3 regions of the Pseudoalteromonas sp. BSi20311 genome follow, and region 3 is predicted to be linked to each of the others. Evidence: predicted binding sites of a transcription regulator. Region 3 holds the regulator's gene; each other region holds the start of a gene.

Region 1 (12,199 bases), on a different contig from region 3:
TTCACGCTTGTTATGGCAGCTTGACGATAACACCATCACCATGGATGATTTAGCGATTAAACAAGCCGAGTTAGATAGTGTGGCGGCTAAATATAATTTAACTCTTAATGCCGATGACTACGATGACGCAATTTTAAAGCAGTTTTAATTTATAGGAATCACAATGAGCATAATTCTCTATGGTGTCCCGCTTTCTCCCTATGTACGTAAAGTACGTGTATGTTTAGCGCATAAACAACTCGACTATAAACTCGAAATAGTCTCGCCGTTTAATCAGCCTGACTGGTTTTTAGAACTGAACCCACTAGGGCGAATTCCGGCGCTAAAAGACGACGAGTTAAGTTTGGCGGATTCTAGCGTTATCTGCCAATATCTTGATGAAAAACACCCTAATTCAGCGTCTTTACTCGGTGATACTATAGAGCAACGTTCAGCCGTTCGCTGGTTAGAAAAATACGCAGATTACGAGCTGGCTCCTTTTGCAACATTTACGGTGTTTCAGCAACGTATTATTGCCCCCACAATGCAAAAGCAAACCGATGAAGCCTTAGTGCAAAGTGCATTAAATGAAAAACTACCGCCTTTATTTGATTATTTAGAAGGTTATTTAGGTAGTAACGAGTTTTTTGTTGGCGAGAGCTTAACCCTTGCCGACATTGCAGTGAGCTGCCAGTTAATGAATATGGAGCATGGCGGTGAGCAACTTGATGAGTCGCGCTGGCCAAAGCTTGCTGCTTTGCATAGTCGGGTAAAACAGGGCACCGCTATGCAGAGCATGCTTGAGGGCGAACAAAAAATATTAGCCTCATTAAAATAACGTTTATTACTGATTTTTTGCAAAAGCTTAGGAGCTATAAGTGAAAAAAGTACTGATAGTGTGTTTGGGAAATATATGTCGATCACCGACGGCTGAGGCAGTATTAAAAGCGCGTGCTAAAAAGTTAGGCATTGATCTGCTAGTGGACTCGGCTGGGACTATTGGGCACCACGAAGGTAACCCGCCAGATAGACGCTCTATGCAAGCTGGCGAAAAACGTGGTTATAGTTTTAAAGGTATTTTTTCGCGCAAGGTGCGCAGTAGTGATTTTAGCGAGTTTGATTTAATTTTAGCAGCCGATACACAAAACCTGACGGATCTAACCGCACGCTGCCCTGAACATTTGCAGTATAAGCTTGCGTTGTTTTTAGAGTATGGCGAGCAAACACAAAGTGCTATTCCGGACCCTTATTATGGTGGCGATGACGGCTTTGAAAAGGTACTTGATTTAATTGAAGCCGCCAGCGATAACATTTTAGCTAAGTTAAAATAGCTATAGTGATAAATTAGAAGGCGCTTGAAGCGCCTTTGGTATGTTATTAACGGTTTACTTTAAAATCGAGCTGTACTTTGGAGGTTGCTGCAACCGCTTTTCCATGTTCAAACTTAGGTGCATAACGCCATTGCGCTAATGCTTCTACTGCCGATTTTTCAAAAGCAAGGCCGCCTTCTGAACTAAGTACGCGTGGGTTTTTTACAAAGCCAGACTCATTTACTTCAAACTCCATAACTACGCTGCCATCCTTACTAAATCGCGCCTTGTTTTTAGGGTATTTAGGGTTAACGCGGTATAGCGGCGTTTGCTCTTGGCTTTCTTTCCACGGCACCATTTTAGCTATCGCGATACAGTGCTTCGTGGCTTCATCACTTTTGCCTTGTTTTTCATACAAGCCAATCAGTCTTGAGTGTGCGGTTAGCTCGGCGTTGTGATCGTAACTTAAGCTTTCATCAAATACCTTTACTACGCGATTAAGCCGTTCAATTGCTTGGTCGTATCTTTTTCGACCTTCCGCAAATGACGCAATTAAAAAGTCAGCTTTTATTTGTTCAACCGAGTTTTTAGGTAAGTTAGCTTGATAATACTCATCGGCTTCTTCTAAGTAGTTTTTAGCTTCACGGTATTTTTCGTAGCTGAATTTATTGGCTAATATGGTTGCCGCTTCTAATTTCATATCGGCCAAAAATTTAGGTTTATTTTCTGTGTTTGCTATTGCAATGACTTGCTCTAAATAATAGTCCGCTTTTTGAGCTGAGGGCGCAAAATTAGCCATGCCAACTAAAGCATCAACGGTTTCTAATGATTGTTTACCATGGTTGTTAACTGAAATAGTGTAGGCTTGTTGGTAAAGTGAAAAACGCTTTTCAATCCACTGTTTACCGTATCGATTAATTGATTTTGCATAGTTAATCGCTAAGTTTGCGGTGTTATCAGCATTTTCACCGTAAACAGCTTTACCTAATGTGTAAGCCTGCTCCGCGGCTTGTTGCACATTTTCTTTGGTTTTAACCGCATTTAAGTAATTTTGATACGCGTCGTTGAAAACGGCTTGAGCGTTATTTGCTTGTTCGGCAAATGGCGTGGTGCTTAATACAGATAAACCTAAGCCCATCAGTAATGCAAGTTTATTTAGTTTCATAATGATCCCTATTATTTGTCGATAACAAATTAGCAAATCCTTATGTATATGTCATCACTTTAGGTAAATCAAGGTAAACGCTCGCTAGTAATATATTTGCGGTTAAAGATTGAAAATAGTCGCTACCGTCGCCATATATTTGCCATAAACAGTCTTGTACTACGGTGTATTTAACCTATTTTGTGATATTATCACTTTATCGTGTCGTAGTTTTTTAATATTTGGATTGGTCGTGGCGCAAGTAAGAGCAAGAGTCCAGCTTAATGTTGGCAAAAATAGTGATATTCCTGCAGAAATTATTTCCTTTAGTGGCTTAAAAGATGGCCAAGAGCATGTTGCGTTAGTGTTTAAAAACGCCGATACCGAGCAAGGTGTTCCGCTTATTCGTATGCATTCTGAATGTTTAACTGGCGATGTATTTCACTCGTCACGTTGTGACTGTGGTGAGCAGTTAAACGAGTGTATTGAAATGATGCACGAACAAGGTGGTATTTTACTTTATTTGCGCCAAGAAGGGCGTGGTATTGGTTTATACAATAAAATTGATGCGTATGTACTGCAATCACAAGGTATGAATACTTATGAGGCTAATAACCATTTAGGTTTTGCTGATGACTTACGCGACTTTTCGGATGCAGTATTAATGCTCAATGCGCTTAATTTAAAGCACGTTAAGTTAATGACCAATAACCCTAAAAAGCTCAACGCATTAAAAGATGCAGGTATAGAGGTCGACTCTGTTGTGGGCACTCATGCACACATCAAAGCAGGACTTGCCGGTAACAAGGCGTATTTAGAGACAAAGATTAAGCATGGCTCTCACATGCTAGATATTAAGAAAATTAAAAAACCTTAGGGTCTGTTGACCTTTCAAGGTTGAATTTGCAGCAGTCTGTTTGGTATTTAGCCAAGGCAGCGCCTATGTGGTGTGGTTATTCCCCATAAATAGGCGATAACGCAGCATCAATGCCAAACAGGCGCTGCCCAAAGGGTTCTGCCTAGGGGCGATTTACTCTTTGTTGCCTACATGGATGTAGGTAAGGGGCGTGAGCAGGACGCGGAAGCTTTGCTCGGTTTTTACTTAGCCCACTAGGTTACAAACCTCGCGCCGCGATTAAATCGCCCCTAGTTTGAACAAATTTTAATCCGTAAAGGGCAACAGACCCTAATATTAACGGCATTTATCGCCACCACCTATGTAATACCAGCCAACGCCGAGTTATACTCGGCGTGTTTTGTTTTAATTAAGAGCAAGTATGTCTACACAATTACGAATTTTTAAAGCGGATGCAGCATTAAAGTGGCTTAAAGCAGGTTGGTTAATTTTTAAAACTCAGCCATTAACCTTTATTTTTATGCATTTGTTTATTGGCATTGTTGGCTTGTTGTCGTTATTTTTGCCGGTATTACAAATAGCTGCAGCATTAGCTACACCATTTTTAACCGCCGGTTTTTATCAAGCCGTGCTTACCAAGCAGCAAGGCGGAAAAATTATGTTAGCTGATATTTTGAAGCCCTTTTCAGCCAAAGGAAATCGCTTAGGCTTATTTCGCTTAGCGCTGTATCAAATGGGGGCGGGAATTTTAATTGCCTTGCTCGCCAATGGATTATTTGCTGATGCAATGGCGGTTATGACACAGCCAGACTTAGACCCAAATACCGCTGTTAGCCAAATGCTTGAGAGCATCTCGTTTGCTAACGTGGCATTGTTTTTAATTGCGCTCTCAATTTACTTTACTTCGTTTGCCTATGCAGTACCGCTGGTTTACTTTAATAAAGAGCAACGTATTTTAAATGCCTTAAAAAGTTCGTTTATGGTGTTTTATTATAATATTTTACCATTGAGTGTTTATGGTATTATTTGCGCATTATTAATTGTGGTGTCGATGTTCTTATCGCTACTACCGCTGTTGATTTTAATGCCAATTTGCTACATTAGTTTCTTTGTTTCTTATCAGGCTATTTTTATGCCCGTTGTGCCACCAAGTGATGACAGTAACATTAAGCCTTTAAGTAGCGAGCAAAGCGGACGCTTTGACGCTTAATGGATGATACGTTAAAACAAAAGTTAAAAAACTATGTGCTTTGGTTACTAGGAAGGCAAGAGTATTCGCGCCGAGAGTTAACGCAAAAGTTACAGCAAAGAGAAGCAACCGACGAGTTCATAGAAAACCTGCTTGATTGGTGCGAAAAGCACAATTTTATTAACGAGCAGCGTTACTGTGAAGGGTTTGTAAGAAAGCACATATTTAAATGCCATGGCTTAAAGCGAATTCAAAGTGAGGCCATGAGTAAAGGGATTGATAGAGCACTGCTTGAAACAGTGGTTGAAGAGCTGGAAATAGATTGGTTTGAGCTCGCGCAGGAAGCGTACAACAAAAAATATTCAACGACACCGGCAAACCTCGAGTACAAAGAAAAAGCTAAGCGCGTGCGCTACTTAATGTATCGAGGATTTAGCTATGATCAAATAAATTTTGCAATGCAAGCACAGTAAATACAGGTGAGACTTTCACATGCAGCACATGACTACCGCACAAATTAGGCAACAGTTTTTAGACTTTTTTGCCAGCAAGCAACACCAAGTTGTTCCTTCTAGTTCGCTTATACCGGGTAACGATGCCACGTTGTTATTTAATAATGCCGGTATGGTGCAATTTAAAGATGTATTTTTAGGCGCTGAAAGCCGCCCTTACACACGTGCAACCAGTTCGCAGCGTTGTGTGCGTGCCGGTGGTAAACATAACGATTTAGAAAACGTAGGTTACACAGCACGTCACCATACCTTTTTTGAAATGCTAGGTAATTTCAGCTTTGGTGATTACTTTAAGCAAGATGCAATTAAATTTGCGTGGGAGTTTTTAACTGAAGTTGTAAAACTACCAAAAGAAAAGCTTTTAGTAACCATTTACCATGATGACGAAGAGGCCTTTGGCTACTGGGCTAACGATATCGGTTTACCTGAAGATCGTATTATTCGTATTGCAACGAGCGATAACTTTTGGTCTATGGGTGATACGGGTCCTTGTGGTCCATGTTCTGAAATATTTTATGATCACGGCGAGCATATTTGGGGCGGTCCTCCGGGAACTCCTGAAGAAGATGGCGACCGTTTCATTGAAATTTGGAACTTAGTATTTATGCAATACAACCGTCAAAGCGACGGGACTATGGAGCCACTTCCTAAGCAATCTGTTGATACAGGTATGGGCCTTGAGCGTATTTCAGCTATTTTACAAGGTGTGCATTCAAACTACGAAATCGATTTATTCCAAGGCTTAATTGCCGCAGCTGCAAGCGTTACCAATGCACAAGATATGGATGATAAGTCGCTTCGTGTGGTGGCGGATCATATTCGTTCGTGTGCGTTTTTAATTTCAGACGGGGTTATGCCATCAAACGAAGGCCGTGGTTATGTGTTACGTCGTATTATTCGTCGTGCAGTACGCCATGGTAATAAATTGGGTGCTAAAGGCGCGTTCTTCTACAAGTTAGTAGCAGCGCTTATTGAGCAAATGGGTCAGGCCTATCCAGAGCTTGCTAAGCAACAAGAAATTATTGAAAAAGTACTGCGTATCGAAGAAGAGCAGTTTGGTAAAACGCTCGAACGTGGTTTAGCTATTTTAGAAGAAAGCTTAAGTGATTTAACCGGGGATGTGATCCCAGGTGACTTAGTATTTAAGCTTTACGATACCTATGGTTTCCCTGCTGATTTAACGGCTGATGTAGCGCGTGAACGCCAGATGACGATAGACCATCAAGGTTTTGAAGCATGCATGGCAGTACAACGTAAAACAGCACAGCAAGCGGGCAAATTTGGTGCAGATTATAATGAGCAATTAAAATCAGACAAACACACTGATTTTAAAGGCTACGATAGCACCCATTACAGTGGCACAGTGGTAGAAATTTTTGCCGCTGGCGAAGCGGTATCATTACTTGAAGATGGTCAACACGGTATTATTGTTTTAGACCGTACTCCGTTTTATGCAGAATCAGGCGGCCAAATTGGTGATAGCGGAACAATCACTGTAGCCGGCGGTGAGTTTGTGGTGACTAATACCACTAAATTGGGCAACGCATTTGCTCACCATGGTTCGGTACAAGGGCGCATTGGTGTTAACGATAAAGTTGATGCGACTATCGACGATGCACGTCGTGACAGCATTAAGAAAAACCACACCGCTACGCATATTTTACATGAAGCACTGCGTCAGCTTTTAGGTGAGCACGTATCGCAAAAAGGCTCACTTGTGCAGCCAGATCGCCTGCGTTTTGACTTCTCACATTTTGAAGCGGTGACCAAACAAGAGCTGCGCGAAATTGAGCGCGTAGTGAATGACGAAATTCGTCGTAACTTTGCTCTTAACACTGAGCTAATGGCAATTGATGATGCTAAAGCAAAAGGTGCAATGGCACTGTTTGGCGAAAAGTACGATGACGAAGTACGCGTTGTGACTATTGGTGATTACTCAATCGAGCTTTGTGGTGGTACACACGTTGAGCGTGCGGGTGACATTGGTTTATTCAAAATTGTATCTGAAAGCGGTATTGCTGCTGGTGTTCGTCGAATTGAAGCGGTAACAGGTGCAGAGGCAATCGCTTATGTAAGCGAGCAAGAGCAGCAATTAGCTGATGTTGCAGCGCTTGTAAAAGGTGACAATGCGTCAGTGCTTGAAAAAGTAACTGCCTTGCTTGAAAAGTCGAAAGGGCTTGAAAAACAAGTCGCCCAACTTAACGACAAACTAGCCAGTGCGGCAGGTGCATCGTTACTTGATTCAGTTGTTGAAATTAACGGGGTTAAGTTGTTAGTGGCCAACGTTGAGGGCACAGAATCAAAAGCGCTTCGCGGTATGGTTGATGACCTTAAAAATAAAATTGGCTCAGGTGTTATTGCATTGGGTGTTGCCAGCGGCGACAAAGTAAGCCTAATTGCGGGTGTAACTAAAGACTTAACTGGCAAAGTAAAAGCCGGTGAGTTAGTTAATCACATGGCAGGCCAAGTCGGTGGTAAAGGCGGCGGTCGTCCAGATATGGCGCAAGCGGGTGGTTCTGAGCCACAAAATTTAACGGCAGCACTTGATAGCGTAACAGCTTGGTTAACTGAGCGTACTTAAGCTTAAGTGGCACTTATAGTTCAAAAATTTGGCGGCACTTCGGTAGGCTCAATAGAGCGTATTGAAGCGGTCGCCGACCTTGTTGTTAAAACTAAGCAACAAGGCCACCAAGTGGTCGTGGTGCTTTCGGCAATGTCGGGAGAAACCAATCGCTTAATTAATCTTGCCAAACAAATCGACTCTCGCCCGAGTAGTCGTGAACTCGATGTATTACTTAGTACCGGTGAACAAGTCTCTATTGCTTTATTAGCGATGGCCATTATTAAACGCGGCCATTCTGCGGTAAGTTTATTAGCCGATCAGGTTAATATATTAACCGATAACATGTTCGGTAAAGCGCGGGTGGAAGAGGTCGCGGCTACGCGTTTAAGGCATGAGCTTGAACACAACCGCATTGCTATTATTGCCGGATTTCAGGGGCGCGATATTGAGGGTAACGTGACCACGCTTGGGCGTGGTGGCACCGATACCTCTGCGGTTGAAATTGCTGGTGCAATAAAAGCCGATGAGTGTCAGATCTATACCGATGTTGATGGCGTATATACTACAGACCCGCGTGTGGAACCTAACGCACGACGTTTAAGTCATGTTACCTTTGCTGAAATGCTTGAACTGGCAAGTTTAGGCGCTAAAGTGTTGCATATTCGCTCTGTAGAATCTGCTGGTAAACACAATGTTCCTTTACGGGTGTTATCTAGCTTTAAACCCGACGAAGGCACGTTAATTAGTTTTGAGGAGAGCGACGTGACAAGCAATGTCGTATCGGGTATTGCATTTAATCGAGATGAGTGCTTAATTAAGGTGCATGGAATGCCACAAGGCACCAAACATCTTGCAAAAGTTTTGAAACTTTTTGCTGATAATGGCATCGAAATAGATATGATTAATCAAATTAATCATAAAGTTGAAAAAGTCGACTATGCTTTTACTGTGCATTTAAATGATTACTTAAACGCACTTGATTTGTTAACGGCTGAGCAACAGCAATTTGACGCACAGGCAATTGACGGATTGACCAATGTGGCGAAAGTTTCAGCGGTGGGTATGGGGATGAAATCTCATTCTGGGGTAGCGAGTTTATTTTTTGATTCGTTGGCAGAAGAAAACATTGATGTGATGTTTGTTGCCACCTCAGAGATCAAAATTTCAGTTTTAATAGATGAAAAATACCTAGAGCTGGCTGTTCGTGCATTACATAAGACATTTTTAACAGAAAATGAATAGATTGAGAGTTTTTACTTACTTTTTAGTCTAATTTTAATTAAAATGTTTGTGCGGAATCTTATAATTTTATTGGAACATGGGAGCAAGAGAATGCTAATACTAACTCGTAGAGTAGGCGAGACCCTTATGATTGGTGACGAAGTAACCGTTACTGTTCTAGGTGTTAAAGGAAATCAAGTTCGTATCGGTGTTAACGCACCTAAAGACGTATCAGTTCATCGTGAAGAAATTTACATGCGCATACAAGCTGAAAAGTCTAACCCTAATCCGGGCAATGCTTAATCAACATAGTATAAAATGTGCTAGTTAATATAACTATGACATTTGTAAAAGCCACTCATTGAGTGGCTTTTTTGTTTATAAAATCAATCGTTTCTTCGTCGAGTATTGCCTTAGAAATGTATTGCATACCGCTTTTACTTTTTAACAATAGTCCACAATCGGTGGTAATAATTTCGTTAATGTCGTGCCAAGCTAACTGGTAATTTTTGTAATGATTGGTTGATTTTATTCCGTCTTCGTCGAAGGTGAGAGTGACTTCAGAACCAGACGCTCTGCTTAGCATTTGCCTGGTAACCCACCATGGGCGGCGATAGTAAAAGGCGATGCATTCGAGTAGGGCTAGCATCAGCAAAAATGTACCTAGGTAATGATCTCCTAAACCATAAATACCAAATAATCCCAATACAACAAGCAGTGCTAATAAAAAATATTTAGGTTGCGCGCGTTTACTATAAGGCAGCGATTGGTCGAAGCATTCATAAAAGTAAGGTTTATCGAGTTTATAGGTTGTCGTAAATACCATGTGTTTACACTTAAAAGCTATTTTTTACTATTTTAGCCTAATGCGCAGCTTAAAAGGGGAAATGACTAAAAACTATTTATATTTTAGGCATAAAAAAACGACCCGTAGGTCGTTTTTTAGCTAAATAAATAACATTAGCAATTTGTTTCTTCGGCATTAACGCCTTCTTTTACTTCTTCACAGGTGTCTTCTACTTTGTTTTGCACATCTGTTACTGCTTCGTCAATGCGTTCACCCGCTTCTTCTGCATGATTGTCTTCACAACCCATAATAAATGCACTTGCGAATAGACCAATAGCAGCTGCTTTAAGTGTTGATGATTTCATAATGTAATTCCTTGTATATATAAGTTTAAAAGAGAGTGTAGTGTTTTATCTACCTGGGGCTTTTACCACGTAAGGCGCCAGAGACTAGTGAAATAACCAATAAAACTAAAAAGATAAAAAATATGATCTAAGCAATTCCAGCTGCGGCTCCTGCAATACCGCCAAATCCTAAAACGGCTGCAATTAGTGCGATCACCAAAAATGTAATTGTCCAGCGTAACATTGTCATCTCCTTGATTTATCTAAGTGTTAGTTTTATATAAGCGAGTAATGTGCCAGTGTTTTATTTTGTTTTAAATCAATGGTTTGTTTTGTTTTTACGTGGTTGGCTTTATATTGAGTTGGTAATTTTTACGATTTTATCGGTAACTTATTCACAGTTGTATACGGTGAGATAATAAGTAGTTAGTGCAGCTCTTTTTTTGGTAAGACCAATTAACATTTGTTTTAAGGGTTTTAAATGGGTTGGCATGATGGGTTTGCTTTTTATGTGTTTTTACAAAGTATTAGGGGTTTTATATATTCTTTGTTTATAACGAACATTTTTATCATCTATATATATAGGTCAAATAAGCTATTTTAGGTGGTGTTAACCTTATTGGTGATATGTTACTTTTAGATTAATTGGTTTTACCAATTTACAACATGTAGACAAAAGAATAGTTTTTGTTACTATTGGTGAATAATTATTTAAATAAACTGACTTTTTATGTGGTTCGGTTTGAACAGGGGGAGAATTATGGATATAGGGGCTTTGCTCACAACTGCGGGCAATTTAATGCTAACAGGTATGGTGGGCGTGTTTGTATTTCTTTCTTTATTGATTGGTGCAGTGACACTCATGTCTAAGCTGGCTAGCAAGTTTTCTCAGCCAGAACTCGCAACATCACATAGAACACCATCTTTTAAATCGCAAGGTGTGCCAAATGAGCACATCGCTGCAATTAGTGCTGCCATTGCTCAGTACAAAACAAATAATAATTAGAGGAGCATACCAATGGCTAAATTAAAAATAACAGAACTTGTACTTCGTGACGCACATCAGTCGCTTTTAGCTACCCGCATGCGATTAGACGACATGTTACCTATTGCAAAAAAAATTGATGACGCAGGTTATTGGTCTATTGAATCTTGGGGTGGGGCTACCTTTGACTCATGTATTCGTTATTTAGGTGAAGATCCGTGGGAGCGTATCCGTGCGCTTAAAAAAGCGATGCCAAATACGCCACAGCAAATGCTACTTCGCGGGCAAAACCTATTAGGGTATCGCCATTATGCAGATGATGTGGTTGAGAAGTTTGTCGAGCGTGCGCACAAAAATGGCGTAGATGTATTTCGTATTTTTGATGCCATGAATGATGTGCGTAACTTAGAAACCGCTATTAAAGCGGCGGTTAAAGTAGGGGCGCATGCGCAAGGTACTATTTCGTACACAGTAAGCCCAGTACATACATTAGATATGTGGTTAACGCTTGCAAAGCAGCTAGAAGAATTAGGTTGTCATTCAATTTGTATTAAAGATATGGCGGGTCTGCTTAAGCCATATGATGCAGAAGAACTCATTAAAGCGTTAAAAGAAACGGTTTCAATACCTATTGCTATGCAATGTCATGCAACAACAGGGTTGAGTACAGCTACTTATCAAAAAGCCATTGATGCTGGCATTGATATGCTCGACACCGCTGTATCATCTATGAGTATGACCTATGGTCATTCAGCAACCGAAACAATTGCTGCAATCGTGGAGGGAACAGAGCGTGATACTGGGCTTGATTTAAACCATCTAGAAGAAATTGCCGCTTACTTTAGAGACGTACGTAAAAAGTACGCTGCGTTTGAAGGCAGTTTAAAAGGTGTTGATGGCCGCATTTTATTAGCACAAGTGCCAGGTGGCATGCTAACCAACATGGAAAATCAGCTTAAAGAACAAGGCGCTGCTGATAAACTAAATGAAGTACTACTTGAAATTCCTCGAGTACGTGAAGATTTAGGTTTTATTCCACTGGTAACACCTACTTCACAAATTGTTGGCACTCAAGCGGTATTAAATGTGCTCACTGGTGAGCGTTATAAAACTATCACCAAAGAAACTGCTGGCGTATTAAAAGGTGAGTATGGTTCAACACCTGCACCAATGAATAAAGAGCTACAAGAGCGTGTACTTGATGGCAGTGAGGCAATCACCTGTCGTCCAGCCGATATTATTAAACCTGAACTTGAAACGCTCGAAGCTGAATTAAGCAAGCTTGCTCAGGAGCAAGGGCTAACTTTAG
Region 2 (7,030 bases), on a different contig from region 3:
ATATATTCCATTGCGACTTCATCACAGTTTTCTTTACGTAAACATAACTCACAATCTTTCATGACTTTTTCAGGTAAGCTCTCTTTGTTACAGAAACTAAACCGCTGATTTTCGAAAAAGTCAGGTACACGAGTCAGAACAATGACACGATTAAGTGCCAACTTTTTAGCTTTCACTAATAAGTGTTCAACCAGTTCTCGTCCCTGCCCCGTTACTGCGCTTTTAGGATCAATGCCTAATGAACGTATTTCAGCTAATCCTGTGTCGTAAATATAAAGTGAAGCACAACCCGATACCTGACCGTCTATCTCGGTTACAGCAAACTCATTAATTGAGTGCACCATATCACTTTTAGCTCGCGGTAAATTTTCGCCGACTGTTGCCCAGTGCTGTACGAGTTTAGCAATTGCTTCTACGTCATCTAAGTTGGCATCACGAACCGTTATTTGCTGTTTTTTTTTCGCGTCTTTCACCGCTTTACTTACTTGCTCTAATGATGTACCGCCAAGCGCTTGGCGTGCTTTAATACAGGCATCAATTTCAAGTACCGGATACACGTCATCTTCAAACACTGGATTTACTGATTTATACTGCTCTAGTGAAAGCTCCTCTAACGTTTTACCTTCACTAATAGCTAATTGTACCAACACCCCAACAATATGATGCCCTTCTCTGAACGGTACACCTTTAGCCACTAAATAATCAGCAAGTTCGGTTGCATTCGCGTGGCCACCTTTTGCCGCTGCAAGGGTTTTATCTGCTTTAACTTTTATACCTTTAATACACGCTTGTGCCATATGAATACACGCAAGCCATGTTGGCATGGCATCAAAAATGCCTTCTTTGTCTTCTTGCATGTCTTTATTGTAGGCAAGCGGTAGTGCTTTTAAGGTCATCATCATTGCGCTAAACGCACCAAACACCCGGCCAGTTTTACCACGAATTAGCTCTAATGCATCTGGGTTCTTTTTCTGCGGCATCAAAGATGAGCCCGATGTAACATTATCAGCCAGTTCGATAAACCCAGCTTCTCCTGAGTTATAAAAAATTAAGTCTTCAGACATACGCGATAAGTGGATCATAGAGATAGACGCGCAGCTTAATAGCTCAACCACAAAGTCACGATCAGATACACCATCAAGGCTGTTTTTAGTCGCGCCAGTAAATCCTAGCCCTTGTGCAAGTGCATGGCGGTCAATCGGGTATGCAGTGCCTGCAAGAGCGCCACTGCCGAGTGGGCAGTAGTTCATTCTTGCTTGGGCATCTTGTAATCGGCTTTCATCACGCTCTAACATTTCTACATAAGCCATACACCAATGGCTAAATAACACCGGTTGTGCACGTTGTAAGTGGGTATAACCTGGTAATATTGTGCCAAGCTCACGTTCAGCTAAGCCAATAAACTCTGCTTTAAGTTGCGCAATCGCTTTTAAAATATGATCGGCGGTATCGCGGCACCAGAGTCTAAAGTCGGTAGCAACTTGGTCGTTACGGCTTCGGCCTGTGTGTAACTTTTTAGCTAAATCACCTACTTTTTCAATTAGTGCAGCTTCAACATGCGAGTGAATATCCTCTGCACCTGAGGTAGCTACAGCCATTGGGTCTGCTTTTACCTCTTCAAGTAACTCATAAAGTGCCGATACCAGCTTTTTGTGCTCATCACTAGATAACACATTCACTTGTTCTAGTGCGCCAGCCCATGCAACAGAGCCAATAATATCTTGCTCTGCTAATTGATAATCGAAGGGAAGTGAATCGTTAAACTGTTTAAACGCTTCATCTGGACCCGTAGAAAAACGTCCGCCCCATAATGCCATGAAATCTCTCCAAACCCGATAATAGCCCCTTAATTCCAAGGGGCATAAAAAATTACTTTTTAGCTAATGCTGAAATTCTGCTTGATAGCGAGAATAAACGAATAAAGCCTTCTGCGTGCGATTGGTCATAAACATCGTCTTCACCAAAGGTAGCAAAATCTTCGCTATATAAACTGTTAGGTGATTTTTTCTGAACCCCTGTCACTTGGCCTTTATAAAGCTTAAGTACCACTTCGCCCGTTGCTAACGTAGAAAGCGCTTCTGCACCGGCTAAAATAGAATCTTTTAGCGGCGTAAACCAACGACCGTCATAGACTAAGTGTGAAAATTCACCACCGAGTACTTCTTTCCATTTACGGCTCGCTTTATCAAGTACGAGCTCATCAATTGCTTGAAGCGCTGCCATGATCACAGTACCGCCTGGCGTTTCATAACAACCACGCGATTTCATGCCAACTAAACGGTTTTCTACAATATCGACACGGCCCACACCATGAGGTGATGCAATATCGTTTAATTTAACTAAACAATCATAAGGTTTAAGCTCTTCGCCATTTACAGCAACTACTTCACCTTCAACAACCGATAAAGTGACGTGTTCAGCTTTATCAGGTGCTTGCTCTGGTGAGTTAGTCCAGGTCCATACCTGCTCACTTGGTTCACACCAAGGGTCTTCAAGTTCACCGCCTTCGTGAGAAATATGCCATGCGTTAGCATCACGACTGTAAATTTTAGTTGCTGACGCAGAACATGGAATGTCACGTTCAGCTAGGTAATCAAGCAATGATTCACGGCTTGATAAATCCCACTCACGCCATGGCGCAATCACTTTTAAATCAGGTGCGAGTGCGGCAAAACATGACTCAAAACGTACTTGGTCGTTACCTTTACCCGTACAGCCATGAGAAAGTGCATCGGCACCTACTTTACGTGCAATTTCAACTTGCGCTTTAGCAATGATTGGACGCGCCATAGAAGTACCAAGTAAATAAGTCCCTTCATATATAGAACCCGTTTTAAGGGTTGGGTAAATATAATCGCTTACCATCTCATCTTTTAAATCAACCACGTAACACTCAGATGCACCAGACGCTATAGCTTTAGCTTCTACGCCTTCAAGTTCTTCAGCGCCTTGGCCAACATCGGCAACAAAGGCAATAACTTCACAGCCGTAGTTCTCTTTTAACCATGGCACGATAGCCGATGTATCAAGACCACCAGAATAGGCTAAAACGACTTTTTTAATTGAACTCATAGGTGTTCCTTAACAAAATTTGGATTTAACAATGTAACTAATAGCGCATTTTGCGCATGCATGCGGTTTTCTGCTTGCTGTATAATTTTTGATGCAGGGCCATCCATTACCTCAGAGGTAATTTCAAACTCACGGTGTGCCGGTTGGCAATGTAATACCGTAGTTGCACCGGTTTTTTCTAACAATGCCTGATTTAATTGATAAGGCATGTATTTTTCTTTTACTTGCTCAAGCGGTGTAGTGTCTCCCATAGAAACCCAGGTATCAGCGTAAACAACATTAGCGCCTACTGCAGCCTCAACCCTGTCACTTACCATTACAGAAGCGCCATTCATCGCTGCTATTTGCTCTGCTTTTTTAAGTACTTGCGAATCAGGTGAGCTGCCTTTTGGTGTTACAGCGACAAAGTCTGTTCCTAAAGTAGCGGCTAATAGCATTAATGAGTGCGTTACATTATTGCCCTCACCTAGGTAGGCAAGCTTTAACTGGCTAACATCACCATGTACTTCTTGTAGCGTTAAAAAATCAGCTAATGCTTGGCATGGGTGATATAAATCACACAAACTGTTAATCACAGGAACGGATGAATACTCACCGAGTGTCGTTAACGTACTGTGCTGATTAACCCGCGCAACAATCCCGTCTGCCCAAGTCGAAATATTTAAGGCAAAATCTTTTATTGATTCGCGGGCGCCCATCGCGCCGTTTTGTTGATCAAGATAAACCGCATGACCGCCTAAACGGTTTATACCAATATCAAACGATAAACGCGTACGTAAACTTTGCTTTTCGAACAGAGTAACCACTGACTTACCAGCTAGCACTTGGCTATACTTTGCAGGGCTTTCTTTAATATCTTGCGCTAATTTTAATAAATTTAGTGCGCCTTGTTGGTCTAATTCTAGACCCGTTAAAAAATCTTTAAACATGTTCAACCTATGGTGTTACTTTAGTTCCGACATGCTCGCCTTGCAGCAAAGCAGTTAAGTTTTCTGGCTTTTGCCAGCTGGAAATGTACACACCGCGTCGTAAATGTTGGGCAGCGTGAAGACTGGTCTTAACTTTGACCTCCATCCCGCCCACAATTACTCCCTCTGCAATTAAAGTATCAATGTGTTTTGTGTCAAGTTGATGTAAAGGCTGCTTATTGGCATCAAGTACCGCCTCTACGTCCGTCATAAAAATAAGTTCTGCATTTAAATTATTTGCCATTGCGGCGGCTGCTTCATCGGCATTAACGTTGTATAACAAGCCCTGCTCATCAAAGCCGATAGAACTGATGATTGGTAACCGGCCAGCACTGAGTAAATCATTAATAATAGAATCAGCATTGTTGTGACATTGACCTACTTGACCCAATGCTTTTAATTTTTGCGAGGCGGTGATCCCTGCTTCATATAAACTTAACCCCACCGGCTTATGACCAACACTAATTGCTTGCGCCATGAGTTGTTTGTTTGCCGCACCCGCAAGGGCTCCAACAATATAAGGCATCTGTTCTTTAGGGCTAATACGTAAACCTTGGTGTTTAGCACTGGCAAAACCAGCCTCTTTTAACCAGCTATCAACTAATGAGCCACCACCATGCACAATCACAAACTGAGCATCATGTTGCTCATTAAGAACCTCAAAAAGCGCTTTAGCGGCATTTTCAGTATTGAGTACTGCGCCACCGAGTTTGATAACCCACGTTTTACTGCTCATCTAAACGCTCCTACTAAGCCTGTAGTGTGAGGCAAACCCATTGATAAATTAATACATTGCAAAGCCTGACCAGCTGCCCCTTTTAATAAGTTGTCAATTGCTGCCATTACTATTAACTGTGAGCCTTGCTGCTGCCACGCAATATCTACATAAGGTTGTTTGGCCACCCCTTTAATCGAAGGGATTTTGCTGCCAAGCAAACGAATTAATGGCTCATCCGCTAAGACTTGATACGCTTTAGCTACTTGCTCACTGGTCACACCCGGCTTTAATTGCACATAAATAGTTTCTAAAATACCGCGCGGGAAATTACCTAAATGAGGAGTAAATAACACCTCATGACATAGGTGCTGTTGTATTTCAGGCCCATGACGGTGATTAAACAAACCATAGGGTGCAAGTGATACCTCACAAAAATGCGTACCGATGCTGGCTTTTCGCCCTGCGCCAGTTACGCCAGAAACCGCATTAATAATAATTTTTTCATCACTCAACAAGCACGCTTGTTGCAGAGGCTTTAATGCATTTAATGCAGCCGTTGGATAGCAGCCAGCAACAGCAATTAACTGAGCATCAGTAATGGCTTTACTATTCCATTCAGCAAGACCATAAGCCGCTTGATTAAGTAGTTCTGGATGTTGGTGTTCAAAGCCATAATAAGTAACGTAATCATCATTACTTGCAAGACGATAGCCACCAGAAAGGTCAAATACCTTTTTGCCCATCGCTAAAAACTGAGGCGCTAAATCCACACTTACTTTATGATCGGTGCACAGACAAACGTAATCTGCTGAATGAGTGATATCAGCAAGTGCATGTTCATTTAGTGGCTGCAAAGGTAAATCAAGTAACCCTAAATGCTCAGGATACAATTCACTAAGCAATTTATGTTTATCTAAACTTTGCGCTGATACATAACAGCCAGTTAGTGAAAGCGTTGGATGTTTTGCTACTAAGCTAGCCAGTTCTGCGCCGCTGTAACCGCTGGCACCTATAATTACTACGTTCATTATTTACTCTTTATCTAAAATTAGTGACCACATTCCATGTTGTTTGTTTACACTAGGGTCTAACCCAGCCAAACAGATTAAATTTATGAGTGATAACTATCGTCGTATTATTTTCATGGCGTAACTTTAATATATTTATGCTTAAAAAGTGAATTGATATTCATCATAAATACTTTTATATTGTTATGCAATTAAAATGAATACTTATTTTGGTAATTTTTTATGTCTCTGCCGTCATTTATTTCGATGTACCAGCAATTGATTGCTGCCCCCTCTATCAGTGCCATTGAAGATCATTTATGCATGAGTAATAAAAGTGTCATTGAATTGCTAGCGCAATGGTGTGAAAGCTTAGGTTTTAACTGTGAAATAATAGAGTTAGAAGGCAACAAAGGTCGCTACAACTTATTAGCAAAACGTGGTCAAGGCGACGGCGGTTTAATGCTAGCAGGCCACACTGATACAGTGCCATTTGATGATAGTCGTTGGAATCACAACCCATTTAAATTAACCGAGCTAGATAATAAATTATATGGCTTAGGTAGCATTGATATGAAAGGTTTTTTTGCTTTTGTACTGCAGGCTATTAGCGAGCTTGATGAAAAGCAACAAACACAACCAATTTTAATATTAGCCACCGCAGACGAAGAAACCACTATGGCTGGCGCACAACAAATCTGTAAGCACCCAAATTTAAAGCCAAGTCGCTGTATTATTGGTGAACCTACTGATATGACTCCGGTATTTACTCATAAAGGTCATATGAGTACAGCAATAAGAGTTGTCGGCCGTTCAGGACATAGCTCAGATCCCGAACGGGGTCTTAACGCCATCGAAGTGATGCATAAAGTGATTACAAAATTGCTAATCTTAAAAGAACAACTTAAGAATAAATATTCAATAAATCACTTTGAAATTCCTCACCCAACGCTCAATTTAGGTAATATTCATGGGGGCGATAATGCAAATCGGATTTGCGGTTGCTGTGAAATGCACATTGATATGCGCCCTCTTCCTGGCTTAAGTGTACAAGAGCTACAAGCATTGCTGCTTGATGCAACCTACGATATAAATCAGCAATACCCTAATTCGGTCAGTGTGATTGATTTACATGAGCCAATTCCAGCATTTACAGGAAGCACAGACAGCGCGTTAGTTAAACTAGCCGAAAATATAGCAGGGCAAAAAGCAGTGGCTGTTAATTACTGTACTGAGGCACCATTTATACAACAACTGGGTTGTGA
Region 3 (12,199 bases):
CACCGTCACCAGCTTCTGCGCGAATTTCTACTTCATCTACAAACTTCATGATTACTCACTTTAGGGATTGGCTTGTTAATAACTCTATTATATACCCAAGCCGTGCTGATTGCAGGCTGGGCTTGGGTATATATTTTGCTTAAAACAAAAAACCCCGCAAAGGCGGGGTTTTTTAACTACCTTGCTGATTACTCAGCTACGATAGTTACGTATTTACGGTTTAAAGGACCTTTTTGTTCAAACTGAACTTTACCATCTGCTTTTGCGAAGATAGTGTGGTCTTTACCGATACCTACGTTTGCGCCAGGGTGGAAACGAGTTCCACGTTGACGAACAATGATGCTACCCGCTAGAACTGATTCGCCACCAAAACGCTTAACACCTAGGCGTTTGCTTTCTGAATCGCGACCGTTACGAGTACTACCAGCTGCTTTTTTATGTGCCATTTCTAAGTACCTCTAATTAAGCGCTAATGCCAGTGATTTTAACTTCTGTGAACCATTGACGATGGCCCATTTGCTTACGAGAATGCTTACGGCGTCTAAATTTAACAACCTTAATCTTCTCACCGCGACCGTGTGAAACAACCTCAGCTGTTACTTTACCACCGTTTACGAACGGTACACCAATCTCGATCTTCTCACCATCAGCAACTAAAAGTACTGAATCAAATTCAACTGCTGCACCAGTTTCAACGTCTAATTTCTCAAGACGAATTGTTTGACCTTCAGTCACACGGTGCTGTTTACCACCACTTTGGAAAACCGCGTACATAATTAACTCCGTCTGTGCGCCCTCAAATCGACGCAACTAAAATATTCTTCAATAGGGCGCGAAGTTTACGCTAATGCGAAAAAACTAGCAAGCCTCTTTTTGTAATTAAATGAATAAAAAGTAGCTGCATTGAGAGCAATTCAATATTTCCCCTATTTTATATTAAAATCCCCCTTTGCCAAGCGCTTTTTAACGGTTAGAGAAAATAAATTAGCAATCGCAAAGCAAGCCTATGTAGTTCAATTAACCGTCAAGGATGATTCAAATTTAAACCAGGGTGTTTAATCAATTATTCACCAAGTTAATAGGTCATTTAACCTACTTAAGGGTGTTTTTTTAAGGAATCATCACAAAATATCGAGCTTATGCGTTTTTTGTTGTACAATCTGCGCCGTTCACACATTAAAATTGGCTCGGAGATCAATGGATATAAAAGCTATCCAGGCGTTAATCGAAAGCGATATGAATGACGTCAATCAACTAATACATGCGCAAATGCGCTCAGATGTGGCGTTAGTTAATCAACTTGGTTTGTATATTGTTAACAGCGGTGGCAAACGTGTTCGCCCCATGTTGGCTATTTTGGCGGCTAAAGCGCTAGGTTACCAAGGTAAAGATCACATTACGCTAGCAACAATTATTGAATTTATTCATACCGCAACGCTTTTACATGACGATGTAGTAGATGAATCTAACTTGCGCCGTGGCACACCCACAGCAAATGCCGAGTTTGGTAATGCTGCTAGCGTACTGGTGGGTGATTTTATTTACACCCGCTCGTTTCAGCTAATGGTGGGTCTTGGTAAAATGCAAATAATGCAAGTACTGGCTGATGCAACCAATATTATTGCTGAAGGCGAAGTGCTGCAATTAATGAACTGCAACGACCCTGATACTACTGAAGCCAGTTATATGCAGGTTATTTACTCTAAAACCGCCAAGTTATTTGAAGCTGCAACCGGGCTAGCTGCTATTATTACTGAGCAAGATGACAGTGTATTAAACGCACTTAATTTGTATGGTATGCATTTAGGCACTGCTTTTCAGTTAGTGGATGATGTTTTAGATTACAACGCTGATGCCGACCAACTTGGTAAAAACATTGGCGATGATTTAGCTGAAGGTAAGCCGACGTTACCTCTTATATATGCAATGCAACACGGTAGTGAGCATCAAACACAGTTAATAAGAGACGCTATTGAGCACTGTAATGGTATGGAGCACCTTGACGAGATACTCGCTGCACTCAAACATACCAATGCCCTTGAGTTCACTATGCAAAAAGCAGAGCAAGAAGCAGAGAAAGCAATTGCTTGTTTAGATTGCTTAGCTGAATCAAGTTACAAGCAAGCGTTAATTAGCTTAGCTAGAATAGCGGTTGACCGCGACCACTAAGTAATACTGTGTAGATAATTCCGAGCAATAAAAAAAGCCTGCAAGTGCAGGCTTTTTTATGGGTTAATTTTGGCTATTACGCCATAAAATCAACACCTTCTTTAATGTCTTTTTTCAGAGTTTCAAGCATGTCATTTTTTGCTTGCTCTTCAAATGCGCTTAGTGTGCCGTAAGAAAGAATTTCTTCTACGCCATTTTTACCTAAACGTACTGGATGTGCGAAGTACTCTGCATCGCCATTTTCAACAGCAACGTATGCATAATCTACAACGTCTTCACCTTGTAAGCCTTTAACTAAAGACATACAAAAACGTGCTGCAGCAGCACCCATTGATAATGTTGCAGAACCACCGCCCGCTTTAGCATTAACTACTTCAGTACCCGCGTTTTGGATACGTGGAGTCAGTGCAGCCACTTCTTCATCAGTGAAAGTAACACCTTCAACTTGAGAAAGTAACGGTAGGATAGTTGTGCCTGAGTGGCCACCAATTACTGGAACTTTAACGCTTGCTACGTCAACGCCTTTAAGCTCAGCAATGAACGCTTCAGAACGGATCACATCGAGTGTTGTAATACCGAATACACGTTTAGCATCATAAGTACCTGCTTTTTTAAATACTTCAGCAACAATTGGTACAGTGCCGTTAACTGGGTTAGTAATAATACCCACAAGCGCTTTAGGACAGTTAGCAACAATGCCTTCTGCTAGTGTTTTGATGATACCAGCGTTAACATTAAATAAATCAGCACGATCCATACCTGGCTTACGTGGCATACCCGCTGGGATAAGAACGATATCACAACCTGTTAATGCTTTATCTAGTGCATCTGCACCAAAACCTGCAACTTTAACATCTGTTGGGATGTGAGAAAGGTCAACAGCAACACCAGGAACTACTGGCGCAACATCATATAGTGATAATTCAGAGCCAGCTGGTAAACCTGTTTTTAATAATAAAGACAACGCTTGACCGATACCGCCTGCAGCACCTAATACAGCAACTTTCATTGGAATTCTCCGTGATTTGAGGTAGGAAATATTTGTGGTTCATAAGATAAAGAAATTAACGACTAAAAACAAATTTATCCTGCCTATTTTAGCTATATTTTCGACCATAGTTGTAAACTTTGCTGTTTAAACGCGCAAAATGGCAACTTAAGCAAACAACTGCTGCATAATTATGCATTTTTGTGTAGAATTTGCAGTATCTATTACATAACTAATTAGACACTATGCAACCACAAGATAAACAAGAAGCATTGGTTAAAGCCTTTAAAGCACTTTTAAAAGAAGAAAACTTTGGCTCACAAGGCGAAATAGTTGATGCGTTAAAAGAGCAAGGCTTTGATAATATTAGCCAAAGTAAAGTGTCGCGAATGTTAAGTAAGTTTGGCGCGGTACGCACCCGTAATGCAAAACAAGAAATGGTATACTGTTTACCCGCCGAAATGGGGGTACCAACCGCTAAGAGCCCATTACGCCAGCTCGTTATTGATATTATGCATAACGAAATGATGATTATTATTCGCACCAGCCCAGGCGCTGCGCAGCTAATTGCCCGTTTACTTGATTCATTAGGTAAAGCAGATGGCGTATTAGGAACAATTGCCGGCGATGACACTATTTTTATTGCGCCAGCGAAAGTATCAGAAATAGACCTCACATTAGAGCGTGTGCGTATTTTGTTTGATACGGTTTAAACTCGTTTGGTTATCACTGTTACGGCTATACTGATACGTAGCCGTTACTGGCTTGTTTTATAACTGCTTTAAAAATCGCACTGAGGGTGCAAAAAACGCAGAGCCCATATCTGCTTGAGTAAAATCAAGCCAATGGTCGTAATACTCCCCCTGCCCTAATCGGCTATTGAGTACTTTCTCGAACGCATCCCCTTTAGCCGAGCACGTAATCATTAACATCCCCTGCTCATACACATCGCCATAAGGCATGCTTTGGTTAAGTAACAGTGCATGACCTTGGTCATCTTTTAATTCACTTCGGGTTGCATGGCTGCTCTCAAGTGCGGGGCTTATTAGGGTATTGTCGAGACGAGTACGCCCCATTATTTGTTCTTGTTCTTGCAACGACAAGTGCTGCCATAACGTTAAGTCATGCTTATAGCGCTGAACATGAATATAGCTGCCTTGATCTTCAAAGCTATCAGGCTTATTAACGAGGGCCGTTACCCGTTTTTGACGACCATGCGGGGTATCACCGGCATAAATAAAACCATTAAAATCACGGCCATCTAAAAAGCGAAAATTACGAATTTGCTCAACCAGCTCAACATCAGGGTTGAAAAGTTTTAATATTTGCAATGCAAACAGGTGGTTTACATCTTCTCTGTCTGAGCGGATTTGTACAAATAAATCGCATGGCCTTGCACTCATCACAAAATCGCTATGGGTGATATTAGGAAAGCTTTGCAGCTCACTTGGCATATAATCAGGCAGAATGTGTGGCCAATATTGCGCGCCAATGGCGACCATACAAGAAAGCATAGATTCAGAGAATTGATCACTAAACTCATCTTCAATATCGCTCACTTTTTTAAGCTTAGCGCGAAGTGATTCGTCGTGACCATCAAGTACATTAAAAAATAAGTGCAAACCGTGTAAGTTTGCTTCAGCACAAATCCCTGATTGCGCTTGCGCCATTGTCATTCCTTACTTTTTAGAGCAAAACACAGCGATTAATTACGATTCAAAAAAAATTCACCGTGTGCGGTTTTATTTTTATTATAACCTGTTCATTAATTTCAAATGACTGGCCATACTGAGCTGCAACTTCTATTTCTTGTTCAGCAATAACCACAGTGTATACATAAGCAGAGCCAATAAAGCGACTACTTAGTATAGTTACGCACTCACACTCCAGCTCGTTATCATTATTACTGGCAAGTTCAAGTTGATGTGGGCGCACATAAATAACACCCTTTTTAGCCACTGCGCATTGCTGTGGCAGTATTGATTTAACCACACCAAACTGTGTTTTATATTCAGTTGCTGTTAATACAGTTGCGCTTAAGTATATGCCCTGACCCAGAAATTCTGCAACCTCCTTTGAACGTGGTTTAGCAAAAAGCTGTTCTGGCGTACCTTGCTGCGCAATTTTACCTTGGTGCATAACCGCTAGCGTATCTGAAAAAGCAAACGCCTCTTCTTTTGAGTGAGTAACAAACACAGCCGATACTTGCTGCGCCTTAATAATGCGCCTAATGTCGGCAATTAACTCAAATCGTACTTGGGTATCAATATTAGAAAATGGCTCGTCAAGTAACAGTAAGCTAGGTTTATAAGCTAATGCGCGTGCAATCGCTACTCGCTGCTGTTGCCCACCAGAGAGTTGATGAGGGAATCTATCGGCGCAGCCTACCAAGTGTACCAGCTTTAGCATTTCACTTACGCGTGCGTGTTTATCTGCTTTGCTCATGCCGCTTAGCCCAAACGCAATATTATTAGCCACCGTTAAATGCGGAAATAACGCATAGTCTTGAAACATCATGCCAATATTACGATGCTCTGGTGACACAAACGTATTAGCATCACTGACTAGCTTACCATCAATAAATACCTGTCCTTGTTTGGCTTCAATTAATCCTGCAATGGCTTTTAGTGTGGTGGTTTTACCGCAGCCACTGGCTCCGAGTAAACACACTATTTCGTCTTTACCTAAGGTTAAATCTAAATTATCTATCACCTTAGTCCCGTTATATGCATAGCTCACGCCTTGTAAAATCAAACTACTCATTTAGCTACGTTGCTCCATTGAACGGTTAATAAAATATAACGGAATAAACCCCACCACCACAATAAACAAAGCCGATATAGAGGCCAGCTCTAATTGTTCATCGCTTACATACTGAAACACATGAGTTGCTAAGCTTTCAAAATCAAAAGGCCTTAACAACAATGCTGCGGGTAGCTCTTTCATACACTCGATAAAGACCAATAAACCGGCGGTTAATAAGCCTCGGCGTAATAAAGGTAAGTGCACTAAGCGTAATGTGTGGCCTTGGCTTTTCCCCATTGACTGGCTTGCCATATCAAGGGAGGGGCTAATACGTGAAAAGCTTGACTCTATGGCACCATGTGCAACTGCGTAAAATCGCACTATATAAGCAAAAATAATAGTGACTAAGCTGCCAGTAAGTAATAAGCCAATATCTAAATCATAAGGGGTTAAAATGCGGTTAATGGTGTTTTCTAATAGTGTTAGTGGCAACAATACCGCTATCGCTAATACTGTGCCGGGTAACGCATAGCCCGTACTGGCCAAACGCCCAGGTATTAATGGATTTGTTTGTTTAGCAATGCGCTGATAAAACACCACTAAAACACTCAGTATAATAGTCACCACACTGACTACAGCCGCCACTTTTAAACTTTGCCATGCATAGCTAAAAAACTCACTATTCCACGCTTGATCAAAATACATAACTGCATATTTGAGCAATACAACCATCGGAATAATAAACGAAATAATTAAAATAAAGCTACAAAACCCCGTTGCTAGCCACGCAGACTTGCCTTTGAGGATATAAAGCGCTTCACTGTTCACACTCGATTGACGCTCAAACACCGCTTGGTTACGACGGCTAAAACGCTCGGTGATCAATGCTAAGAACAGCAGTAGTAACATCACCCCTGAAATTTTTGCTGCTGCAGTTAATGAATAATAGCCAAACCAGGTATCGTATACGGCAGTGGTTAATGTACTGACAGCAAAATAGCTTACGGTGGCAAAATCAGCCATGGTTTCCATGCTGATCAAAGCAAGTGCCGCTACAATGGCACCACGGGATAATACAAGGCTGACTTTAAAAAAGCTTTTCCATGCATTTAGCCCCATTAACTGACTGGCTTGGACTAACTTAAAAGATTGTTCTCGCAGTGCAGTTTTAAAAATTAAATATAAATACGGGTAGAGTACCAGCGCAATCATAACAATTGCCCCTGGTAAGGTGCGTATATCAAAAAACCAGTAGTCACTTGGCGACTGCCAACCAAACCACTCTCTTAGAGTTATTTGTACCGGCCCCGCATAGTCGAGTAAATCGGTGTACACATAAGCAATAATATAAGTAGGCATGGCAAGAGGCAGCATCAGTGCCCATTCAAATTGTTTTTTACCAGGAAAGCGGCAATAAGCGGTGAGCCAACCCAGTGGTAACGCAATAAAGCAGCTAAGTAACCCTACACCTAAAACCAGTAATACGGTATTGCTTATATAGTCCCACAGTACGGTATTCCACAGGTGGGTAAATACCTCTGAGTCGCCTTGTAAAGATTCTAATAGTAGGAAAAACAACGGGGTCGACAGCAATAACCCCGTCGACCACGCAATAAGCTGCCACTTCGACAGCTGAAATTTATAAGTCATTAAAGATCGAACTTCACCTCATCAATTAGCTTAAGGGCTAACGGACGATATTTGCTAATTTCATCAAGCGGTAAGCTGTCTTCCTTAAAGCTTCCCCATGATGCAACCAAACTAGAAAGTTTCACACCTGGCTTAACCGGGTACTCCATATTGAGCGAGGCATACATATTTTGCGCCTTATTGTCGGTCATATACTCTATAAGTTTCAAGGCATTTTCAGGGTTTTTAGCATACTTAGTAATTACCGCACCCGATACGTTAATATGCGAACCACGGTTAGTTTGGTTTGGAAAATTAATATTAACCGCATCTGCCCACGGTTTTTGCGCTTCATCTTGCAACATTTTACCTAAGTAGTAACTGTTACCTAAAGCTAAATTACATAAACCTTCTTTAACGGCTTTCACTTGCGCACGATCATTTCCCTGCGGCTTACGCGCTAAATTCGCTTTTACACCCTCCAGCCATGTTTTAGTCTGGACTTCACCATGATGAGCAATCATAGAAGCCACTAACCCTAAGTTATAAGGGTGTTTACCAGAGCGAGTACAAATTTGACCTTTATATTCAGGTGCAGCTAAATCTTCATAACTCAGCTCAGGTAATGAACCTAAACGCTCTTTTGAAGAGTAAACATTTCGCACTCGCTTAGTGAGCGCCACCCACTGACCATCGCCATCACGAAATGCAGCCGGCACATTCTTATTAACCTGCTCACTATCAATAGTTTGCGTTAGCTTTAGCTCTTCTAATTGAATTAACGCACTAAAGTTAGACGTTAAAACTAAATCTGCTTTACTGTGTTTGCCTTCACGCTTAACACGCTCGATTAGGCCTTTTTTAGCAAACACAACATTAGTTTTAATGCCTGTTTGCTGTGTAAAATCATCTAAAATAGGTTTAATTAAAAAAGGTTGTCTAAATGAGTAAATATTTACAACATCGGTTGCAACAGCAGGTGCTGAGATAATTAGTCCAACGACAAGCGCTAGTGTTTTTTTCATATTTTCTTACCTGACTAATAATTATTATCATTAATTTTACCGCGATGAACTAAAAAGTGCACACTTTATATAATTACTTAGTGATAAATACGCCCAAAAAAGAAAACCCTTGTAAGATATCTCTTACGCTTATGGCAGTAAATGAGTAAAAACACCCTGCATAACACCCCATAAATACAGCAAGCCATTGTATTTTAAATAATTTATAAATATTTCATTTGTAAGAACATAAACCATAAGCGGTTTTATCCTACATTTACTGCAAATCACTCTCTATAATTAACCCATAAATAAGCAACGACGCTTACCGAGTAAATGGAAACGGATTAACTACTCGAGTACCAAGGTTTGGTTTTTAGGATAACAGGGATTTAAGGACAGGCTCAGGATGAGTATCGCAATGGACTGTTGCACAAAGGATAGCATCAGGATGATGCATAATGGATAACAACATCGGAATAGTTGTTTATAAAGGATAGGGAACAAAAAGGACAGGCCTTAAAGGCAACACAACGGAATGGTAACAAAGGGAATGCACTCGGATGTGCAATAAGGATTGGTAATAGATTTTACCTTACAGGATGTTTTAAGGATTTATGGAGACAGGCCCGGATAGCCTATATTACATAGAACTAGAAAGTAATATTGTAATAACACGGATCGTAAAAATTGGAGTTGATTAGGTTCAATTGCAGGATGCAACAAAGTTAGAAGATTCCGCAAGCGCGACTAGAGATGGTTCGCGCTTTTCTTTTGCCTGAAAGTCAGCGGTCAGCGGTCAGCGGTCAGCGGTCAGCGGTCAGCGGTCAGCGGTCAGCGGTCAGCCAAGATTATATACATTCAAACTATGAACAAGCATTAAATCCAGCCTTTTCGTATCAACATCTTGCAGTTTATTCCGGCCTGCCTTTGTTGCGCTTACCGAGTAAATAGGCGTCGCGAAATTTGATAAAATGCTGTTCTAATTTAGTACTCGCATCAACCTCATTCGCTAATGCCAATACCATAATAGCCACTTCTGCCGTACCTAACTGGTGAGCATGGGGTGCTACACGTAATCGGTAATCTGAGAGCTTTTGTGCGGTAATAGAAAGCACGGGCAAATTATCTAGATAAGGACTTTTGCGGATCATTTTTTTAGCTTCACGCCATGTACCATCTAAAAATATAAATAAAGGCGTTTTACCTGCAACAGGCTCTACTTGCGTTACTACTCTATCTGTTTCAACATCTTCTGCAGGAAAAATCACAAAAGGTTGATACTGTTCATTACTCAACAGTGCTAATAAAGCAGGATCTGGGGAGGTTCTATCCCAACGAAACGCGTGATTATCAGGCACTATTTCAGCAATTAAACGCCCTGTATTAGACGGTTTAAAACTTTCATTATGATACATAAGTAAGCATACTGCAGCGTTGCAGCTTGCGTACTCAGCGCCCTCACAAATACAGTAATGCTTGGCAATTAAGCATTGCTCACAGCGATCCATTTTTCCACCACGGGCATTAAACTCACGTCGAGATTCACTTATTTGCTGGGCACGTAATGCTAAAACTGAATTTTTTAAACTCTGGGTCACTGTGGGTATTTACCTATAAATTGATGGCTGCGCATTGTAGCTAAAATAAAAGGGAATAGATATCAGCTATCAGCTATCAGCTATCAGCTATCAGCTATCAGCTATCAGCTATCAGCTATCAGCTATCAGCTATCAGCTACAAAATTTTGCTCATATTAACTTAAGTGTCAAGGGAGCTTGTCTTTACTGACGGCTGACGGCTGACGGCTGACGGCTGACGGCTGACGGCTGACGGCTATAAAAACAAAAAACCCAAGCCGAGGCTTGGGTTTTTTATCGCGATTAACTAAAAGAAATTACTTCTTCTTTTTAACTGCTTTTTTGTTTGGTAAATCAGTGATTGAACCTTCAAAAATTTCAGCAGCAAGGCCGATTGATTCGTTCAATGTTGGGTGAGCATGAATTGTCAGCGCTAGGTCTTCACCATCTGCACCCATTTCAATACCTAGACCGATTTCGCCCAGCATTTCGCCTGCGTTAATACCAATCATAGCACCACCGATAATACGGCCGCTTTCTTTATCAAAAATAAGCTTAGTAGAACCTTCAGTACGTGAAGAAGCAATAGCACGACCCGATGCAGCCCAAGGGAATACAGCTGTTTCAATGCTTAAACCTTGCTCTTTCGCTTCCTTTTCAGTTACACCCGCCCATGCAATTTCAGGGTCAGTGTAAGCAATTGAAGGAATACACTTAGGATCAAAGTAATGTTTTTGACCAGAGATAACTTCTGCTGCAACATGGCCTTCATGAACCGCTTTATGCGCAAGCATAGGCTGACCCACTAAGTCACCAATCGCAAAAATATGTTCCACGTTAGTACGTAATTGCTTATCAACGTTAATAAAACCACGCTCATCAACATTCACACCCGCTTTATCAGCGTCTAACATGTTACCATTTGGTGTACGACCTACAGCAACAAGTACTTTGTCGTAACGTACTGGCTCTGCCGGTGCATTTTTGCCTTCAAACGTAACATATAAACCATCGTCTTTTGCTTCAACGCCAGTTACTTTAGTTGAAAGCATTACATTAAACTTGTCTTTAACATGCTTTTGGTAAATTTTAATGATGTCTTTATCAGCAGCAGGAACAAGTTGGTCTGCAAATTCTACAACATCAATTGCAGAACCTAGTGCACGGTAAACCGTACCCATTTCAAGACCGATAATACCACCACCTAAAACAAGTAGCTTTTCAGGAACATCTTTAAGCTCTAGCGCGCCCGTTGAATCAATAACGCGATCATCCTCAGGGATGAAAGGTAAGTTTACAGGTTTAGAACCCGCAGCAATAATTGCGTTATCAAAGGTAATGGTTGTTTTACCGTCAGCGCCTTCAACATCTAAAGTGTTGCTACCAGTAAATTTACCGTAACCAGATACAACTTTTACTTTACGCATTTTAGCCATGCCGTCTAAGCCACCTGTAAGCTGGCCAACAACAGAGTCTTTCCAAGAACGAACTTCATCTAAGTCAATTTTTGGTGCGCCAAAAGTAACGCCGTGAGATGACATTTCTGCAGCATCATCAATCACTTTAGCTACGTGTAAAAGTGCTTTAGAAGGAATACAACCAACATTAAGACATACACCGCCTAATGTCTCGCGAGATTCTACTAATGTAACTTCTAAGCCCAAGTCAGCAGCGCGAAAAGCCGCAGAGTAACCACCAGGACCACCGCCTAGTACAACAACTTGAGTTTTTAATTCGTTGCTCATGCTATTACCTTTATTGTTTGAACGGGACACAGCCCCAAAATTTAACTGCCATGTTTCTGCAAGGCAGAAAAGGGCATTTGTGCAAATATTGTATCATTGCAAATGATAAAAATCCCAGCTAAAAACAACTGGCTGGGATTTGATTTTACTCACTCTGTAGTGATCACATCACTAACTGGCGTATATCACTCATGTAACTTGCAAGAGTAACAGTAAAGCGTGCAGCAAGTGCACCGTCAATCACTCTATGGTCGTAAGACATTGAAAGTGGAACCATTAGCTTAGGCTCAAACTCTTTACCATTCCACTTAGGCTTCATTTCAGATTTTGACACACCTA

What was found. Region 3 encodes ArgR, which controls arginine synthesis, uptake and breakdown. Its sites were predicted from a motif close to ANTGAATANNTATTCANT; they were not measured.
Region 1: P20311_RS16845 (OadG family protein) is a predicted target of ArgR. The motif match lies at 10,604-10,621, and genes of this name have one in related genera.
Region 2: argC (N-acetyl-gamma-glutamyl-phosphate reductase) is a predicted target of ArgR. The motif match lies at 5,934-5,951, and genes of this name have one in related genera.

What each region holds. Positions count from the first base shown of each region.
Region 1 is NZ_BADU01000158.1:20,498-32,696, forward strand. Features, by position in the region: gene P20311_RS16780 (DUF3087 domain-containing protein) at 1-148, shown strand, start outside; gene P20311_RS16785 (glutathione S-transferase family protein) at 164-817, shown strand; gene P20311_RS16790 (low molecular weight protein-tyrosine-phosphatase) at 858-1,310, shown strand; gene P20311_RS16795 (TonB family protein) at 1,357-2,454, opposite strand; gene ribA (GTP cyclohydrolase II) at 2,687-3,310, shown strand; gene P20311_RS16805 (BPSS1780 family membrane protein) at 3,711-4,499, shown strand; gene P20311_RS16810 (regulatory protein RecX) at 4,499-4,951, shown strand; gene alaS (alanine--tRNA ligase) at 4,971-7,571, shown strand; gene P20311_RS16820 (aspartate kinase) at 7,578-8,795, shown strand; gene csrA (carbon storage regulator CsrA) at 8,886-9,077, shown strand; gene P20311_RS16830 (YcxB family protein) at 9,133-9,600, opposite strand; gene P20311_RS16835 (hypothetical protein) at 9,735-9,926, opposite strand; partial or broken gene P20311_RS19500 (DUF1328 family protein) at 10,057-10,149, opposite strand; gene P20311_RS16845 (OadG family protein) at 10,666-10,911, shown strand; gene oadA (sodium-extruding oxaloacetate decarboxylase subunit alpha) at 10,924-12,199, shown strand, end outside.
Region 2 is NZ_BADU01000089.1:857-7,886, forward strand. Features, by position in the region: gene argH (argininosuccinate lyase) at 1-1,817, opposite strand, end outside; gene P20311_RS10765 (argininosuccinate synthase) at 1,870-3,072, opposite strand; gene P20311_RS10770 (ornithine carbamoyltransferase) at 3,069-4,001, opposite strand; gene argB (acetylglutamate kinase) at 4,009-4,776, opposite strand; gene argC (N-acetyl-gamma-glutamyl-phosphate reductase) at 4,773-5,786, opposite strand; gene argE (acetylornithine deacetylase) at 6,009-7,030, shown strand, end outside.
Region 3 is NZ_BADU01000156.1:94,878-107,076, reverse strand. Features, by position in the region: gene cgtA (Obg family GTPase CgtA) at 1-49, opposite strand, end outside; gene rpmA (50S ribosomal protein L27) at 189-446, opposite strand; gene rplU (50S ribosomal protein L21) at 463-774, opposite strand; gene ispB (octaprenyl diphosphate synthase) at 1,198-2,169, shown strand; gene mdh (malate dehydrogenase) at 2,246-3,178, opposite strand; gene argR (transcriptional regulator ArgR) at 3,403-3,870, shown strand; gene P20311_RS16375 (Dyp-type peroxidase) at 3,928-4,827, opposite strand; gene P20311_RS16370 (ABC transporter ATP-binding protein) at 4,874-5,920, opposite strand; gene P20311_RS16365 (iron ABC transporter permease) at 5,921-7,552, opposite strand; gene P20311_RS16360 (Fe(3+) ABC transporter substrate-binding protein) at 7,552-8,556, opposite strand; gene P20311_RS16355 (tRNA-uridine aminocarboxypropyltransferase) at 9,450-10,136, opposite strand; gene lpdA (dihydrolipoyl dehydrogenase) at 10,433-11,860, opposite strand; gene aceF (pyruvate dehydrogenase complex dihydrolipoyllysine-residue acetyltransferase) at 12,024-12,199, opposite strand, start outside.